DNA from 2 places in the Cobetia sp. QF-1 genome. Region 1 is predicted to be linked to the other one. Evidence: predicted binding sites of a transcription regulator. Region 1 holds the regulator's gene; the other holds the start of a gene.
The links. The regulator sigma-54, encoded in region 1, starts transcription at its own class of promoters, with help from an activator protein. The targets are predictions, from matches to a motif close to TGGCACNNNNNTTGCTNT.

Region 2: speB (agmatinase) is a predicted target of sigma-54. The motif match lies at 2,025-2,042, and genes of this name have one in related genera.

The regions. Positions count from the first base shown of each region.
Region 1 is NZ_NBVS01000001.1:622,559-626,227, reverse strand. Features, by position in the region: gene CFN46_RS02785 (RNA polymerase factor sigma-54) at 358-1,806, opposite strand; gene lptB (LPS export ABC transporter ATP-binding protein) at 2,035-2,775, opposite strand; gene lptA (lipopolysaccharide transport periplasmic protein LptA) at 2,779-3,363, opposite strand; gene lptC (LPS export ABC transporter periplasmic protein LptC) at 3,502-3,669, opposite strand, start outside.
Region 2 is NZ_NBVS01000011.1:29,988-33,656, reverse strand. Features, by position in the region: gene CFN46_RS15620 (ATP-dependent endonuclease) at 1-242, opposite strand, end outside; gene CFN46_RS15615 (sigma-54-dependent Fis family transcriptional regulator) at 267-1,898, opposite strand; gene speB (agmatinase) at 2,141-3,091, shown strand; gene CFN46_RS15605 (YjiH family protein) at 3,267-3,669, shown strand, end outside.

The DNA.
Region 1 (3,669 bases):
AACGGAACGTTCCATGACAGAGGAGTGTGACGGTTTGCGCTGGAAGAGTGACAAGAAGGCGACTGTTAGTCGCTAATGTCAGCATGTACGTCGATGTTAGTGGGCGTCTTGGATTGGTCAAAAGTACGGGATGAGCACGAAGGAGGCGGGGTTTTGCGTAAGAAAAGCCGCACGAATGATCGGTAATACTATCGAAAGTGATTTTAAAAACATGCAATTGGGAGTGAGAGGTACATGCTGGCGGTCATGCCTTGGGAGAAAATCGCCGGCTTTCCATGCAAGCCGGCTGATCATGATGTGGATATTTACGATTTTTAAGGCCATGACAGAGGTAGTGGCCTCTGGCTAGCTAGATGATCAGGCCAGTCGCTTGCGTTCGCTAGAGGAAGGAATACTCATGGCTTCGCGATATTTTGCGACGGTGCGGCGTGCGACTTCAATGCCATCGCTGGCGAGTAGGTCGACCAGACGTGAATCCGACAGCGGTTTGCGCGCCGGCTCGTCCGCAATCAGTTTTCGGATACGTGCGCGAATGGCGGTACTGGAATGTGCATCGCCATTGCCGCTCCCTCCCACTTGGCTCGAGAAGAAGAATTTGAGTTCGAAGACGCCGCGAGGGGTATGAATGTACTTCTGAGTCGTGACGCGCGAGATAGTGGATTCGTGCATCTCGACCACTTCAGCGATATTGGCGAGGATCAGAGGCTTCATGCCTTCCTCACCTTGCTCAAGAAAGTCGATCTGCCGCGCCATGATTTCACGCCCTACCTTGAGCAGTGTGTCATTACGTGACGAGAGACTTTTCATCAGCCAGCGCGCTTCCTGAAGATTATCCTTGAGGAAGGTGTTGTCCACAGACTTGTCTGCCCGCTTGATGAGCGCTGCATATTCCGGCTGGATACGTAGCTTCGGCAGCGCTTCGGGATTGAGCTCAACCTGCCAGCCGTGACGAGTATGGCGTACCAGCAGGTCAGGTATCACATAGTCACTGGCGGGCTCCCCCCAAGCGGAGGCTGGGCGTGGGTCCAGTGCTCGTATCAGTCGAATGACGTGGTCCAGCTCAGCATCATCCAGTCCCAGGCGGCGCTTGAGTAGCTTGCGATCATCGTTTCCCAGCGCTTCAAGAAACTGACGTACCAATCGCCGAGCCTGCGCGAGTAGCGGCAGGTCATCGGGCAGCAATGCCAGTTGTAGCAGCAGGCATTCGCGTAGATCGCGGGCGAAGACGCCAGTGGGATCGAACTGCTGCAAGCGTAGCAGTACCTGCTCTAGTTCCGAGGCTTTGAGGCCAGCCAGCCCTTGCCCCCGCAAGCCATCGACTAGCTCGTCCAGGGTCAGGCTCAGGTAGCCTGCACCGTCCACGGCATCAATCAGGCTTTCCGCCATTTGCCGTTCACGGTCGTCGAGGTCGGTCATCGCTAATTGCCAGCGCAGATGATCTTGCAGGCTTTCTACACTGGTGTTGCGCTCGAAATCCTGGCCGTCATCACTGCCGCTACTACTTCCTGAGCTTGTCAGGCTGCCAGCGTGATCCTGATAGAGGTCCGACCAGTCACTATCGAGAGGATACTCTTCCGGGATCTCGCTGTTTGTTTCGGCAGTGGAAATCTCGCTCGCATCCTGTGCTTCAACGACTTCCAGCGCCTCATAGTCCTCGTCGAGTTCCAGCATGGGGTTGGACTCGAGCGCCTGTTGAATTTCCTGACGCAGGTCGAGCGTCGACAACTGAAGCAGTTGAATAGCCTGCTGCAGTTGTGGCGTCATAGTCAGCGAAGTGCCAAGGCGGAGTTGCAAGGTGGGTTTCATGGGGCTGTCGATTCACGGCAAAGGAACGTGCTTCTACGCTATACCGTGGGTCGGGGCACTGACAAGGGGCGAAAGAGATTATTCAAGCAACTTGTATGCCATGTTTCAACGAAGGTGGTATGGACGTCATGCTCAAGGCTGATACCAGTGAGGTAACAACATCCTTGAGCATGTAATGTCATTCTGCGAGGGACGGCGATACGAGGTGCCTTGCTCTCATGCTACCGATTAAAGCTTGAACTCATGCCCCAGATACACATCGCGTACCTGCTGATTGGCTAGAATGGTATCGGCATCACCGTGCGCGATGATCTGACCGTCACCGACGATATAGGCGGTATCACAGATATCGAGTGTTTCTCGAACGTTGTGATCGGTGATCAGTACGCCAATGCCGCGATCACGCAGTTGTCGCACGATGCTCTTGATCTCGCCTACCGAGATGGGGTCAACACCGGCAAAGGGTTCATCCAGCAGTATGAAATCCGGCTCTGTCGCTAATGCGCGTGCAATTTCGACACGCCGACGCTCACCGCCAGAGAGGCTCATGCCGGTGCTGGCGCGGATATGCGTGATGCTGAACTCATTCAGCAGCTCTTCAAGGCGCGCTTTGCGCCCGTTGCGATCAAGGTCCTTGCGTGTCTCCAGAATCGCCATGATGTTGTCGGCCACTGACAGCTTGCGGAAGATTGAGGCTTCCTGTGGCAGATAGCCGATGCCAGCGCGTGCCCGCAAGTGCATGGCAGAGTCGGAGAGATCATTGTCATCGATGGTGACGCTGCCGGCATCGGCGCGTACCAAGCCGACAATCATGTAGAACGAGGTGGTCTTGCCAGCACCATTGGGTCCTAGCAGGCCGACGATGTCGCCTTGACGAATTTCCAGCGAGATATCCTTGACCACCTTGCGCCCCTTGTAGGCTTTGGCCAGGTGGCGTGCGCTGAGCGTGCGGAGGGGAGCGGCAGTCATGACTCAGTTTTCCTTGCTGGTGTTGGCGCCACGCGGTGTCAACGTCATGTGTACGCGTGAACTGCCGTCGCTCTTCTGTGAGGCGTCGCTGCTGTTGTTGGCATTGACTTGGCGTTTGTCGAGGAAGTACTCCACGTAGCCACCTTCGAAGGTGTCATCACCCTTTTCGAGACGAGCGTTACCGACCAGTTCTACTCTACGTTCCAGTGCATGGTAGAGAATGGTATCTGCCCAGCCTTTGACCAGCTTGTCGTCTGGAGTGGGTTTCTGTTCCAGATAGGCACGCTTGCCTGTTGCCTTGACCAATGAGATCTCGCCGCTGTTGGCGCGGCTAATGTCAACGCGGCTGGCATCCAGCTTCATGCTGCCCTGGCGCATTTCGACACGGCCGGTATAGGTTGCAGTGCCGGCTTTATCATCCAGTGACAGGGAGTCGGCAGCGATGTTGATCGGCTGATTGGCATCATTGTCGAGCGCTAATGCTGCTGGCGCAGTGATAGCCATGCCGAGTGTCAGGCACAAGGCCATGACACTGCTGTTAAGAGTCTGTCGCCAGGCCGTCAAGGGCTTGAGAGTCGTTGAAGTCATGGGGTGCTCCTTGGCAGAACCGGGTATGTCTTCTCGATCAGGCATGCCATCGGGAAGCAGTGAATAAGGGAGTCTATTGGACTGGCAGCACGTGGGATGTGCTCAGCCGCGCTGACTGTACGCTAAGTACCATGATGATTACTGACTGGCTTCAGGTGCGGCTTCGAAAGTGCTGTTGACGCGTCCTTCGCTATCGTTTGAGGTAGCATCGCTGCCCTCATCGATACGTTCAGCTTCCTTGCTGGCCGCACTCTTGCCCTTGCCGGGTTGAAGCGTGCCGCGTACACGACCGTCCAGCACGGCGGA
Region 2 (3,669 bases), on a different contig from region 1:
GAGAAAAAATTGCTATCTAACTGCTCAAATTTTTTCGGTATTACTGAGTAAGTACTTATTTCTTCAACTTGGCCTTCAAAACCTATCTTGACCCTACCTAGATTATGATACTCACCTGCTAGGTCAACCAATACAGCATCAAACATAGTTATAAATGAATAATCATTCCAATTATCTTTTATTAAATAAACCCCAGATTCTGGTGGCAGATTCCACGGACCATCAATAATGTTGAATAACATTGCAACCTCATATCGCCCGATATATTATGGTTTATTCTGCAAATAGATATTGTGCTTTTTTAAAATTCTTACTATGGAAGGCTGACTAATACCTGCCCTTTTGGCTATCGCATAGGTACTGGGCAGCTCAGCAGCCATCTCGCGTAACCATTGCGCTTCAATACGTGCCAAGCCTTCCTTGAGAGTTTCATTGGGGCCGAGTTTGGGTATTGGCATGGCTACCGCCCCCTCAGCGGTAGGCTCTGAGAGGGAGTTGTCACTATGTAAGGTATCGGCAGTGATAAAACTATCATTAACGCCTATTCCATTAGATTTTTCATTACTGAAGCCAAATGAATTGCCTAGTCCATTAGCGTTATTCGTGGAACAAGTGTTGAGCAGCGATTGTACTGAGTCGTTGTCGATGACATCACTGGGGGCGCTGAGCCAGGCGCGTTCCAGCCAGTTTTCGAGTTCGCGGATATTGCCGAGCCAGTCCTGGCGCATGAGGACAGGCCAGAGCGAGGCGTCGAGAAGCTTGTCACGCCCGTGGCGGGTATTGAGACGTGCGAGGTGTTGTTCGACCAGCGAGGGAATATCTTCGCGACGTTCACGAAGCGGCGGCAGGCTGACGGGTAGCACATTGATGCGGTAGTAGAGGTCCAGCCGGAACTGGCCCTGCTCGACGCGGGCGGCGAGGTCTTGATTGGTGGCGACGACCAGCCGGAAGTCGGCGCGGCGAGTGGTGGTGTCACCCAGCCGTGTGATTACGCCATCCTGAATCACCTTGAGCAGCTTGGTCTGCGTGGCCAGCGGTAGCTCGCCGATTTCATCCAGAAACAACGTGCCGCCTTCGGCCTGCTCCATCAGGCCCGCCTTGCCACGATTGCCTGCGCCAGTGAAGGCACCGGGTTGATAGCCGAACATCTCCGACTCGAACAGGCTTTCCGGAATCGCCCCACAGTTGACCTCGATGAACGGCCCCTTGGCGCGATCGCTCCAGCGATGCAGTTGATGCGCAAACGCCGTCTTGCCGACACCAGACTCGCCCAGCATCAACACGGTGGCACTGGTAGACGCGACACGCTTGAGCAGCAACGCTATCTCGCGCATCACCGGACTGCAGACTTTCAGCTCGCCCATGTCGGTCAGCAGGTCCTGTTCTTTCTGCTCCTCTCTCTGCTCTGCCCTCTGTCCCTCATCGTCGTACTGACTCACATCACCGGAACGCCCCGATATCGCTGACACCCGCGACAGCTCACCGCCACGCGTATTGCGCCGCAGGTGATCACTGAAGCGCTGCTGGAGCACGGCATATTCCTGCTGCAACAGCTGAATGTCGGTGAGGTCCATCGAGCGGCTGACCACGCACTCAAGCCGCCCCTCGACAAATACCGGATGCGCCTGCGCGACAACCCGCCGCCCTGTGGCCGTCAGCTGCATCATCTGTACCGTGCGTCCCGTGCGCAGCACTTCAAGACTGATGGAAGGCTTGAGCACGCCACTGGCTTCCAGCTCATGCACGTTGGCCGCGCATAGCGCTTCACGCGTCATGCCATACACCGCCGCGGCACCGGGGCTGACATCCAGCACCTGGCCGTCCGCGCTCACCACGAAGTAGTGGTCATGGGCGGTGTCGATGATGGTCTTGAGGGTCTGACGGTCGAGCTCTGACATCGCAGCCACCTGGAGAGTGATCCATTTATGAATCGATGATACATAAATGGATCACTGTAGGCATTCCTGATGATCCATAAATGAATCGATTTATAAAAAATAGATAAAAAACAGACGACTAAAAGTTGGCACACTTACTGCAATACTAGAATATGCGCCGCAGTATTCACTCGGGCCTACAACGACAATACACCGCTCGTCCTCTTCATCCGACGAGCGATACAGGACTACCGGAGAGTTTCATGAGCGAATTCAATCAGCCGTTGGGCGGCAACGACATGCCACGTTTCGGCGGCCCGGCCACCATGATGCGTCTGCCAACTCAAGAGACGGCCAAGGATCTTGATGTGGCCTTCATCGGTATTCCGCTGGATATCGGCACCTCCAACCGTCCCGGCGCCCGTTTTGGCCCGCGCCAGATTCGCGATGAATCCCGCATGCTGCGCCCTTACAACATGGCCACCCGCGCCGCGCCCTTCGATAGCCTGCAGGTGGCGGACATCGGCGATGTGCCGATCAACACCTTCCACCTGCCCAAGAGCATGGACATCATCGAGAAATTCTACGATGAAGTACTCAGCCATGATTGCGTGCCGCTGACGCTGGGCGGTGACCACACCGTCACTCTGCCGGTGCTGCGGGCCATCGCCAAGAAGCACGGGCCGGTCGGCCTGATCCACATCGATGCCCACGCCGATGTGAATGACCACATGTTCGGCGAGCCCATCGCCCACGGCACGCCGATTCGCCGCGCCCAGGAAGAAGGCCTGCTCGACAGCACGCGTGTGGTGCAGATCGGCCTGCGCGGCACTGGCTACTCCGCCGATGATTTCGACTGGTGTCGTCAGCAGGGCTTCCGTGTCGAGACCGCCGAGATGTGCTGGTTCAAGTCACTCGCGCCGCTGATGGCCGAAGTGCGCGACATGATGGGCGATCGCCCCGTCTACATCACCTTCGACATCGATGGCCTCGACCCCTCCGTGGCACCGGGTACCGGCACCGTGGAAGCCGGCGGCCTGACCATGCCGCAGGGCATGGAAATCGTGCGCGGTGCGCGTGGCCTCAATATCGTCGGCGGTGATTTGATGGAAGTCTCTCCGCCCTACGATACCAGCGGCAATACGGCACTGATGGGCGCGACCCTGCTTTACGAAATGCTGTGTGTGCTGCCGGGCGTAGTGCAGCGCGACTGAGTCGTACTCGACTGGCAAGAGCTTCGTGCTGCCCGCTTGATCGTCCCGTCAGGCGAGAAGCGCACAGTCTCAAGACCTGCCAATGCATTGCCCTGCGACAGTCTCATGAAAGTATTCATTAAAAACAAAGCGTTAACGAAGCCTGACCATTATAAAAAGACCAAGGTGACTTACCATGTCCTCAAGCATTGATCCGACGGCGGCTACCACGCCGTCCTCTGTTGATCAGCCTCCGCGCTCCGATCAGCCGAAAACGACACAGAAAACGACACAGAAAACGACACAGAAAACGACACAGAAAACAATAATCGCCACGGCCCCCGCCCCGTTGAGCAAGCGCGGCCTGATCAAGTTCCTGGTACCATCAATTATCGGCGTCTCCTTCTTCCTGGTGCCGTTCAGCGTCGGCGACACCATCAATATCGGCATGGGCCTGATGGCTGACTGGCTCAAGGCGTCGCTCGGCGACTCTCTGCCCGCCATCGCCGTCGTCGTGCTGTGCCTCTCCGTGCTGTTGACAGCCTTCGTCAAGGTTGCCAAGCCGAGTTGGGCCAGACAGGGCGCTGCCCACGAGCTAT